2 regions of the Planococcus beijingensis genome follow, and region 1 is predicted to be linked to the other one. Evidence: predicted binding sites of a transcription regulator. Region 1 holds the regulator's gene; the other holds the start of a gene.
The links. The regulator Rex, encoded in region 1, represses fermentation and respiration genes when NADH is low (regulators of the CRP and FNR family bind a similar motif). The targets are predictions, from matches to a motif close to TTGTGAAATATTTCACAA.
Positions count from the first base shown of each region.

Region 2: the regulator Rex is predicted to act here: its motif matches at 3,609-3,626, upstream of IRE19_RS01480 (AtpZ/AtpI family protein).

Region 1 is NZ_JADHDZ010000007.1:172,196-177,975, forward strand. It holds gene groL (chaperonin GroEL) at 1-172, opposite strand, end outside; gene groES (co-chaperone GroES) at 204-488, opposite strand; gene IRE19_RS16000 (CPBP family intramembrane glutamic endopeptidase) at 682-1,527, shown strand; gene tatC (twin-arginine translocase subunit TatC) at 1,596-2,366, opposite strand; gene IRE19_RS16010 (twin-arginine translocase TatA/TatE family subunit) at 2,379-2,573, opposite strand; gene IRE19_RS16015 (redox-sensing transcriptional repressor Rex) at 2,664-3,296, opposite strand; gene IRE19_RS16020 (ABC-F family ATP-binding cassette domain-containing protein) at 3,429-5,363, shown strand; gene tsaD (tRNA (adenosine(37)-N6)-threonylcarbamoyltransferase complex transferase subunit TsaD) at 5,743-5,780, opposite strand, start outside.
Region 2 is NZ_JADHDZ010000001.1:293,066-298,845, reverse strand. It holds gene atpA (F0F1 ATP synthase subunit alpha) at 1-602, opposite strand, end outside; gene IRE19_RS01505 (F0F1 ATP synthase subunit delta) at 630-1,160, opposite strand; gene atpF (F0F1 ATP synthase subunit B) at 1,157-1,678, opposite strand; gene atpE (F0F1 ATP synthase subunit C) at 1,840-2,064, opposite strand; gene atpB (F0F1 ATP synthase subunit A) at 2,122-2,832, opposite strand; gene IRE19_RS01485 (ATP synthase subunit I) at 2,860-3,231, opposite strand; gene IRE19_RS01480 (AtpZ/AtpI family protein) at 3,235-3,456, opposite strand; gene wecB (non-hydrolyzing UDP-N-acetylglucosamine 2-epimerase) at 3,694-4,812, opposite strand; gene upp (uracil phosphoribosyltransferase) at 4,832-5,461, opposite strand; gene IRE19_RS01465 (EAL domain-containing protein) at 5,702-5,780, opposite strand, start outside.

The sequences.
Region 1 (5,780 bases):
CTTTTGCAATCGTTACACCATCATTGGTGATCAACGGCGAACCGAATTTTTTATCAAGAACCACGTTGCGCCCTTTTGGCCCAAGTGTCACTTTTACTGCATTTGCTAATTTATCTACGCCTTGCAGCATTAGACTGCGTGCGTCTTCACTGAACTTAATATCTTTTGCCATGTTTAGCTTCCTCCTGTTTCGCTGGTTTATTTTAGCCTAAAACTGCTAATATATCATTTTCACGTAAAATCAAATATTCTTTGCCTTCATATTTCAATTCAGATCCTGCGTATTTCGAGAAGATGACGCGGTCGCCAGCTTGCACGTCCAATTCTGTGCGCTGCCCGTTTTCACGGATAAGTCCATTTCCTACAGCGATCACATGGCCCTCCTGCGGTTTTTCCTGTGCTGAACCCGGCAAGACGATTCCGCTTGACGTTTTTTCTTCCGCTTCGATGAGCTCAATAATTACACGATCTCCTAGTGGTCTTAACAATTGAAACACCCTCCTCAAATTATCTAAATGTTCTCGATTAGCACTCTCAACCTCTGAGTGCTAACCCACTACCAAGTTTAATAAAATCTTCAGTCTTTTGCAAGCGGTAACCATTAGTATTTTGATTTCTTTGCGGTTGTTCTTTGAAAGCTCTACAATAGAAGGAGCATCCCCCAGTGAAAGGAATTACATCATGCCCACCAAACGAAAAACCTTTATAGACAGTTTCTTGAAAAACGGCAGCTCCTCTCGCCCGAAAACCAAAAAGAACAGCAGCTACCGCCCGAAAGCACAAGGGACAAAAACGCCGCTTTATGTATTGTTGATCTTTATTGCTGCACAATTATCACCGATTCTGTTCATCTCCCCTACCTTGAATTATTTCCTGGACCAAGGCATGGACCGGGAAGCTGCCGGCGCCGCCACTTCAGGCTGGCTGATTTTCCTGACTATGGGCATCGGTTTCATTTTAACGCTCCTGATCATTTTCCGGGACAAGCGCTTTTTCGATATATGGAAAGGCACAAAATCCACGGTCCTCATGTCGGTTGTCTGGGGCTTTCTCGGCTTTCTGCTTCTGCTGATCGGCCAATCAGTCGCCGCTTTAATTGAAATGAAGGTTCTCGGCATTGATCCCGGTTCTGAGAATACCGCTTCCTTAGTCTATATCGCTGAAGCGGTGCCACTCGCTATCGTTTCAATCGTCTTGTTCGGACCAATTCTCGAAGAACTGGTTTTCCGCCGCGTCCTGTTCGGTTCACTGAACCAAACGACCAATTTCTTTTTCGCAACAGCGATCAGTGCATTGGTGTTCGCTTTGATTCACTTTGATTTTACGCATTTGCTGCTTTACTTCACTACCGGCCTGATCTTGGCGTTCCTGTATCAGAAGACCAAACGGATCATCACGCCGATTATTGCCCATATGTGCTTGAATGGCTATGTCATGCTGATTCAACTCAATATGGACAAAATTTTGGAATTCCAGGAACAGATGGAAAAACTTCAAACAACCGGATTTTCTTCTTTCTTTCAATGAGCAGTAAAGAGACGAAAAATATTTTTCCATGAGAAAAAGCCTTCCCCGATTTTGATCGGTGGAAGGCTTTATTTTTCTTCAATGGTTTGTTGCTGTTCTTCGATAATCTGCTGTTGCTCCGCTTTCAAGAACTTACGGTAACCAATCTTAGCGATGATGACACTGAATTCATACAGCACAATCAACGGCAAAGTCACAATCATATGCGAGACGATGTCCGGCGGGGTAATGAACGCTGCAATGATCACTAAACCAAGATAGGAGTACTTGCGGTATTTCGTCATCAGCATCGGGGTAATGATCCCAAGCCTTGTCAGAAACAGCATAAGGACCGGCAGTTGGAAAATCAAACCGAACGGCAACGTAATCTGGAACAGAAACTGGAAGTACTCATTGATGCCAATTGTTTCTTGAATATCCATATTGTCAGAGATATTCAGCATAAATCCGATGACATAAGGAAATAGAATCAAATACGCAAAAGCGATGCCTCCCAGAAATAATAGAACAGAGAACGGAATGTAACTTAATGTCGCTCTGCGTTCTTTATCGAGAAGACCTGGACTGATAAACGCCCAGAACTGATACATGATCAATGGGGACGTGATGATCAGCGCTAAAATCATCGTAACCTGCATAAAAATTTTCAGCGGATCCGTAATTTTAAACGCATTCAACGTCAGGTTTTTCGCTTCTTCGGTATACTGCAGATACTGGATCAGCGGTTGGGCAAGAAAAAAGCTGACAATAAGCGCTAATACAAAGAAAACGACTACAATGGTCAGCCGTTTTCTCAATTCACCTATATGTTCAACTAACGTCATATCTTTTTCTGTCATCAGACAAACATCCTATCGTATTTCCTTTTGCTCATCTTTCTTTTTCAAATCTACTTTATCGTCGTCGTCATCCACAAGTCCTTTTGTAGCGTTTTTAAACTCGCGCAAAGACGAACCGAATGCTTTTCCAAGTTCCGGCAACTTTTTAGGACCGAAAACTAACAAGGCAACAACCCCGATAACGATGATACTCATTGGACCTGGCATACGTGGCACCTCCTGTATTATGGCTCTATTTTACATCATTCAAGCTGTTTTGGCTATTTCCAAAGGCCTTTGAAATGTGAAGGTTTTGAGTCATTGCTGCTTGATCTGGTATATCAAAGTCTGCAGTTCAACGGACAAATCGATGGTCTGGACACGGATATGGTCGGGAACCGAAATGCGGACAGGCGTAAAATTCAAAATCCCTTTGATTTCGGTCTTCGCCAAACGGTCTGTCACTTCCTGGGCCGAGCGTGACGGCACTGTCAAAATAACCAGTTCCACGCCGTACTCTTTGATCTTTTCTTCAATCTTGTCTGGATGGTAGGTATCGATATCACTGATCTTTTCGCCTTCCACCGGACTGTTCGAGTCAAAGGCCACAATGATTTTCGTGTTGTGGTTGCGATGGAAATTATACTTTAAGAACGCACTTCCGAGTCCTCCGACACCGATCAGCGCCACATTGGTAGCTTCGTCCTGATCCAAAGTCTTCCGAAAAAAGAGCAGCAGTTCCTGGACATCGTAGCCATAGCCTTTTTTTCCGAGCGCTCCCAGATGGGAAAAGTCGCGGCGGATTGTGGCCGAATCAATTTTCATCGCTTCGCTCAATTCCTGCGAAGAGATCCGTTTTTGTCCGGCATTCGCAAAATTTTGAAGGAAACGGTAATACAAAGGCAGCCGTTTGGTTGTGGCTTGCGGAATTTTAGATGTCTCATGTAACATACGCTTTCGCATCCTCCTGAGGTGTTGTCAAATCGCTTTCATCTTACATTAGGAGCCTTGATATGTAAAGGCTTGTGCAATTGCGAACCAACGCCCCATCAGCTACACTTAGAGAGAATAGAGGTGACCTACATGATAGTTTTACAAGTGAATCAAGTCCATAAATCATTTGGCGCAGAAGAGATCCTTTCAGGCGTCAAATTGGAAGTACAGCATCGCGACCGTGTTGCATTAGTAGGCCGCAACGGTGCAGGAAAATCCACTTTATTGAAAATCATCGCCGGTGAAATGTCCCATGACAGCGGCGACATCATCATGCCGAAAGATTTGACGATCGGCTATTTGGAACAACAGACCAATTTGGAGTCGGATGCCACCATCTGGGATGAAATGATGACGATTTTCCATCATTTCCGTGAACAGGAATCGAAACTTCGCCGCTTGGAAGCACAAATGGCCGATCCTGATATATACAATAATCCTGAAGAAAACGACAAAGTCATGAAAGAATACGATCTGCTCCAGCATGATTTCAAAGATGCAGGCGGCTATCAATATGAAGCGGATACACGAGCCATCCTGAATGGCATGAAGTTCTATCCCGAAGATTACGACAAGAAAGTGGTGTCATTATCCGGTGGCCAGAAAACCAGATTGATGCTTGCCAAGCACCTGCTCAGCAAGCCGCAATTGCTGATTCTCGATGAACCGACCAACCACTTGGACATCGAAACGCTCAGCTGGCTGGAGAACTACTTGAAGAACTACCCGGGTGCTTTGCTGATCGTTTCGCATGACCGTTATTTCCTCGACCAAGTGGTAACGCTGGTCTATGAAGTTTCCAGACACCGAGTCAAAAAGTATACCGGCAACTACAGCCGTTATTTGAATGAAAAAGCTAAACAATACGAATTGGACCAAAAGCAGTTTGAAAAACAGCAAGGCGAAAAAGCCAAGCTGGAAGATTATGTCCAACGCAATCTGGCACGGGCTTCAACGACCAAGATGGCACAAAGCCGCAGGAAGACCCTGCAAAAAACCGAATGGATGGAAGCTCCCGACGGCAATGAAAAATCAGCCCGCTTCGGCTTTACTATTGGCAAACAAAGCGGCAATGACGTCTTGAATGTCCAATCGCTGAAAATCGGCTATAGCAGCAAGCCTGTATCCGAAAATATTTCATTAAAACTGTACCGCCAGGAAAGCATGGCATTGGTCGGACCCAACGGCGTCGGCAAATCGACGTTGCTGAAAACCATCATGAAAGAGCTGAAACCGCTTGATGGCGATATTCATTACGGAACCGGCATCCAATTCGGCTATTACGACCAGGAACAAGCCAATTTAAAGGGCAATAAGCTGGTGCTGAACGAATTATGGGATGATTACCCTCTCATCAATGAAAAAGACATACGCGGCATCCTTGGGCGTTTTTTGTTTACAGGGGATGATGTCCTTAAACCGGTCTCAACTTTATCAGGCGGCGAGAAGGCACGAGTGGCCCTTGCCAAGCTGATGATGCAAAAAGCCAATGTCCTGCTTCTTGATGAGCCGACAAACCACTTGGATCTCGACAGCAAGGAAGTACTCGAGAACGCCTTGCTGGATTATCCCGGCACCCTGCTCTTTGTATCGCATGACCGTTATTTTATGAACCGGATCGCTACAAAAGTCATTGAGCTTACTAAAGACGGCACAACCGAATACCTGGGCGATTATGATTATTATGTAGAGAAAAAATTGGAAATCGCTGAATTGAAAGCTCTTGATGAAGCAGAGTCGATGACGGAAGTAAAAGCGCCAACCGCGACTTCCACTTCGCAGATCAACAAAGAAGCGAAAAAACTGGAGCGCCAGCTGGTCCGCCAATCTGAAGAAGCCGAACAGGTAATGGAGAAACTAGATCAGCAAATTGCTGAAATTGAAGAACAATTGTGTGAGCCGGAAATCTTCCAGGACCACGAGCGGGTCTTGCCGCTTCAAAACCAATTGGAATCCTTAAAAGCCTCTCACGAAGAAACCATGGCACAATGGCTAGAACTACAGGAAAAAATTGAAAGTATTTAGTTTTGAACCGGCTGTTTTTCAGCCGGTTTTTTTGTTACTATATATAGGTCAATAGGGTTTCGCAAAATATTTATTTCCACAGATTTCCCCACAACTTAGAAGTTGTCTTATCAACTGTCAACAGTCTTATCCCCATTATCCACAGGTTAACAAAATACTATCCACATAGTTTTCCACTTCTACTTACACAATATGTAGGATATCCTCTATTTACCCCCTAGTTATAAACAGTTTATTCACAAATTGTGCATAAGTACAAATGTTCTCTCTTGACAGAAAAATTCTGCCATCTTCATAAATATCTGAATTTTATGGTAAAAAAAAGCAAGTAATTACACACATTCCAGATGACCTGAAATGATGAAATTACTTGCTTTTATTAAATCCATGAGGTTAATGGCATACCCGGCCGTCCAT
Region 2 (5,780 bases), on a different contig from region 1:
TTTTGTCCGATAGCTACATAGATACAGATCATATCTTGGTCAGCTTGGTTCAAGATCGTATCGATCGCTACAGAAGTTTTACCTGTCTGGCGGTCACCGATGATCAATTCACGCTGTCCACGACCGATCGGCACAAGTGCATCGATCGCTTTGATCCCTGTTTGAAGTGGTTCATGAACCGATTTACGGGCCATAACCCCTTGTGCAGGGCTTTCAATTGGACGTGATTTTGTCGTGTTGATCGGCCCAAGACCGTCAACAGGTTGTCCAAGTGGATTTACTACGCGTCCGATAAGTTCATGTCCTACCGGTACTTCCATAATACGGCCAGTCCGACGTACTTCATCGCCTTCTTTAATGTCTGTGTACGGGCCAAGGATAATGATACCAACGTTGTTGGCTTCCAAGTTTTGCGCCATACCAAGGACACCAGTTGAGAACTCTACAAGTTCTCCAGCCATGACGTTGTCGAGGCCATGAGCGCGCGCGATACCATCACCAATGGTGATTACTGTACCAACGTCGTCAACTTTCATCTCTGATTGATAATTTTCAATCTGTTGTTTGATCAGACCGCTGATCTCTTCAGCTTTGATGCTCATGTATGTCACCCTCTCATAATTTCATAATTAACCGATTAGTTGACGCTGCAGACGTGCCAATTTCGTGCTCACGCTGCTGTCATAAATACGGTTTCCGATTTGAAGACGCAATCCGCCGAGCAACGATGGATCGATGATGTTTTCAATTCGTAAAGATTGTTTACCGATTTTTTTAGCGAAAATGGAAGAGATGGATGCGCGTTCTTCTTCCGTCAAAGGACGTGTAGAATAAACTTTCGCATCTTCAATTCCTTGTGCGTCATTAGATAAAGCAACGAACTCATCAGCCAAAGAGCCGACTTCGTCCAGACGTTTGCGTTCTGCCATCAATTGAAGCGTATTCACCACAAACGGATTTGCTTCGTTAAATACTTCATTGATCAAGTTTCTTCTTTTCTCAGCAGAAAGTTTTGGTGAAACGATCAAATTGTAAAGTTCCGGAGTCATTTCGAAGACTTTTTTCACTTCACGCAAATCATGTTCAATATCCAAAGACGATCCGTGCTTCTGAGCGACTTCAAACAATGCTAAAGCGTAGCGTTCTGCAACTAGACTCACTGAACTTCGCCTGCCTTCGCAATCGTTTCGTTAATCAACTGACGGTTGTCTTCCTCAGAGATTTCTTTTCCAAGCACTTTCGTAGCAGCAAGCAATGACAATGCCACAACTTCTTCACGAACCGCTGAAATAGCTTTATCTCTTTCGTTGGCAATTTCCTGAACCGCTGCTTCTTTCATGCGGCCAGACTCAGCACGTGCAGTCGTAATGATTTCCTCACGCGAAACTTCGCCTTGCTTTTTAGCGTTCTCAACGATTTCCTGTGCTTGTGTACGCGCATCTTTAAGAAGGCTGCGCTGCTCTTCAAGCAACTTTTGTGATTCTAGACGGCTGTTTTCAGCAGTTTCGATTTCACTCTTGATCAAATCTTCACGCTGCTGCATTACGCCCATCAAAGGACCCCATGCGAATTTCTTCAAAAGCACCATCAGCAAGGTGAAGATAACAAGTGTAGCGAGAATGTCTCCGATATTCAAAAACTCCCCGGTTGCACCGAGTACAAGATGGTCAAAAAACACGATTGTTTCACTCCCTTCAAGAGCCTAAAATACAATTTCTTCTATAGTAAGATCTTTTACTCTGTAAGATGAATTTTCAAAAGCAAGGTGGTGCATACAAGTTTAAATGGCGAAAATCATGTAGTAGCATCCCCACCATTAAACTTTGTGACTATTAAATACTATTGGTTCATAACGATGAACGCGATAACTACAGCGATGATCGGCAATGCCTCAACCAATGCAACCCCGATGAACATAGTTGTTTGTAGAACTCCGCGAGCTTCTGGCTGGCGAGCGATACCTTCAACTGTTTTTGAAACGATAAGACCGTTACCAATACCTGCGCCTAGTGCTGCTAAACCTACTGCGATTGCTGCTGCTAATAAACCTAATGAACCTGTCATTTTGATGTGTCCTCCTCAGGATAGTTGTTTTTTTTTTGCTCTACGAGCAGTTTATACTCAATGGTCGTCGGCAACTTTGTGCGACATGTAGACCATCGTTAACATAACGAAAATAAACGCCTGGATTGCCCCGATAAAGATCGAGAATCCTTGCCATGCCATCATAGGCACGATTGCTGATGCGAATCCAAATGCACCTGCTGATGCGAGGCCTGCCAACAAAGTCAACAGGATTTCCCCCGCATAGATGTTACCGTAAAGACGCAGACCGAGTGTCAGCGTATTTGCGAATTCCTCAATGATGTTCAATGGGAATAAGAATTTCATTGGCTTGATATAGCCTCCGGCGTATCCTTTGAGCCCTTTCAGCTTGATGCCATAATAATGGCTCAAGATTAGCACCATTGCGGCCAATGTCATCGTTACCGTCGGGTCAGCTGTTGGCGATTTCCACCAAAGATCTCCGTTGACAACTATTGCAAATGGAAGGCCTAACATGTTCGAAACAAAAATGAACATAATCAGGGTGATTCCAAGAACATGGAATCGGCCACCATCTTTCCAATCCATATTGCTGTTGATTATTCCTTTAACGAAATCCATGATCCATTCCATGAAGTTCTGCATGCCCGTTGGTTTGAGCTGCAGTTTCCGTGTAGAAATATAAGCAATAAGGAAAACGATAAGAGCGGCTATAGTTAGCATCATAACGTTCGATAGGTTAAACCAGATCCCGAACACCTCGAGCATAGGAGCGCCATGTTCCACGATTGTTCCACCTCTCTTTCCACATTGTTAATGGTGTTTCACATGATAAACAATCCGCTCTGCCAATAACAGAGCGTAAGGGACCATCAACCCAATTACCGTACTGACCAAGTGAATGTGCTCTGCGAACAAAATGGCGATCGCCACAGCTGCAACACCTGATGCAAACCGTAATGCCGTTCCAAGCGAACGAACTTTCGAGCCTTCAGCCACCGCACGGTCGAATTTCTCCATCCGCCGAACCAGGATCCACATGTTGTAAATGCCGAACAAAGTTCCGATTATGAGACCCGCGAACACTTCTTGATAAGGGGTAAACCCCCAACCAATAACGCAGAACGCCAAGATGAAAAAAATCATCTTTTTTAGTCGTGTATATATCTCCCTAAGTCCTTCCATTTTTTACTTGTCTCCTGATTCGAATTTGCGGACAGTCTGAAGCATTGCCCAAACACCGGCAGTGATGCCTATGAATAGGCAGATGATCATGAAAAACGGGGCGGTTCCGAGCCTGTCATCGAGCCACATACCTGTGAACACGCCGATAAGCACGGACCCGACAAGTTGTGAGAGGATGGCACTATAAATTGCCATCGCTTGTAAGGGACTTTTTGTTGGGCGCATGATAACCCCCTCGAACTTCGTTGATTTGACATTAAACCCTTAAAAAGAGCCGTCGCATCAGGCTTTCAAGACCACATAATCTATGTAAGAAAACCTTCTCATGCATACCCTTTGTAAGCATACAATAGGGGTAAAATCATGTCAATTAGTAGAAGTGAAAAACTTCACAAGCGATTTCCTTTCGACATATTGTCGACAAATTTTACCGAAAAATTTGAAATTGACGGTCTATCCCATTTACAGCTTTGAAAAATACGTATGCAGCGCTTCGACGATCCGGGCAGATGCTTGGCCGTCTCCGTATGGATTGGATGCTTGGGACATCGCCTTGTAGGCAGATTCGTCCGTCAGCAATTCTTTAGCCAATCCATAAATCGTCTCTTCGTCAGTGCCTGCGAGCTTCAATGTTCCCGCGGTGATGCCTTCAGGGCGTTCAGTGGTATCACGCAAAACCAAAACCGGCTTGCCAAGTGAAGGCGCCTCTTCCTGAATTCCGCCTGAATCGGTCAGAATAAAGAATGAACGGGCCGCAAAGTTATGAAAATCCAATACTTCCAGCGGTTCGATCAAATGGATGCGCGGGTCACGGCCCAGTACTTCATCCGCCACTTCACGTACAGCCGGATTCATGTGAACCGGGTAAACCACTTGGATATCATCGTGCTCTTCAATCAACCGTTTAATTGCGCGGAACATATTTCGCATCGGCTGCCCTAAGTTTTCACGGCGGTGCGCCGTCAGCAAGATCATACGGTCTGTGCCGATTTTCTCCAGGATCGGATGTGTGTAAGTTTCGCGAACAGTCGTTTGAAGCGCATCGATTGCCGTATTGCCTGTAATGTAGATGGTTTCTGCCTTCTTGTTTTCATCCAGCAGGTTCTGAGCGGATTTTTCAGTTGGCGAAAAATGAATATCCGCCATGACACCCGTCAACTGACGGTTCATTTCTTCAGGATATGGCGAATATTTATTGTGTGTACGCAAACCGGCTTCCACATGCCCTATGGCGACCTGGTTATAAAAAGCAGCAAGGCTGGCAGCAAAAGTCGTTGTCGTATCGCCATGCACCAGCACGATATCCGGCTTCGCTTCTTTCATAACCGAATCAAGCCCCTGCATGGCACGCATCGTAACATCGGTCAATGTCTGGCGGTCTTTCATGATATTCAAATCGAAGTCAGGCGTGATCTGGAAAGTCTCCAGCACCTGATCCAACATTTCCCGATGCTGCGCTGTCACTGTCACAAGCGGTTCAATGGTGTCGGGATGTTTTTGAAGTTCCAAGACAAGCGGCGCCATTTTAATGGCTTCGGGCCGCGTACCAAATATCGTCATTACTTTCCATTTTTTCGTCAAGCTGGTTTACCTCACTTTCTTATTTTGTTCCAAATAGACGGTCTCCTGCGTCTCCAAGACCTGGAACGATGTATCCTTTTTCGTTCAATTTCTCATCAAGTGCTGCGATGTAGATGTCCACATCCGGGTGAGCTTCTTGCAGTGCTTCCACACCTTCAGGAGCTGCGATGATGCACATGAAACGAATTTTCGTAGCGCCACGCTTTTTCATGGAGTTGACTGCTTCAATAGCAGAACCTCCGGTAGCAAGCATTGGATCTACAACGATGAAGTCCCGTTCCTGCACATCGGATGGCAATTTCAAATAGTACTCGACAGGCTGCAATGTGACCGGGTCACGGTACAAACCGATATGTCCGACTTTAGCTGCCGGAATCAATTTCAGGATTCCATCGACCATGCCGATTCCTGCGCGCAAAATCGGCACAACGCCCAATTTTTTCCCTGCAAGGACTTTCGATTTCGCCATTTGGACCGGCGTTTCCACGTCGATTTCCTCTAGCGGCAAGTCGCGTGTGATTTCAAACGCCATCAATGTGGCAATTTCGTCAACCAATTCGCGGAATTCTTTCGTGCCTGTAGACTTGTCACGAATGTACGTTACTTTGTGCTGAATCAGCGGATGATCAAAAACGTATACTTTTCCCATGGCCTATCTCTCCTTTTCAAACATTATCTTAAATAGTATAACAGAAAATTCTTTGCCCTAGTGGCCAGATCCTGCTTTGGTATTATTCAGTTAATTTCGCCTATGCTTTATTTTTCCAAAGAAAAAAACCGGGAAATATTTCCCCGGCTTAGCAGATGTTTCATTTGTCCATTTAAATGCATTTCAACATCGGGTTCAAAAGTGTCCCATTTCCGCAATTCTGAAACGTTTTTTCTTCTGTTATAATAAATACGCTTCATTGAGCGGCATCGGCTTGTAGAAGAAATAACCCTGACCGACCTTGCAGCCAAGCGCCAAT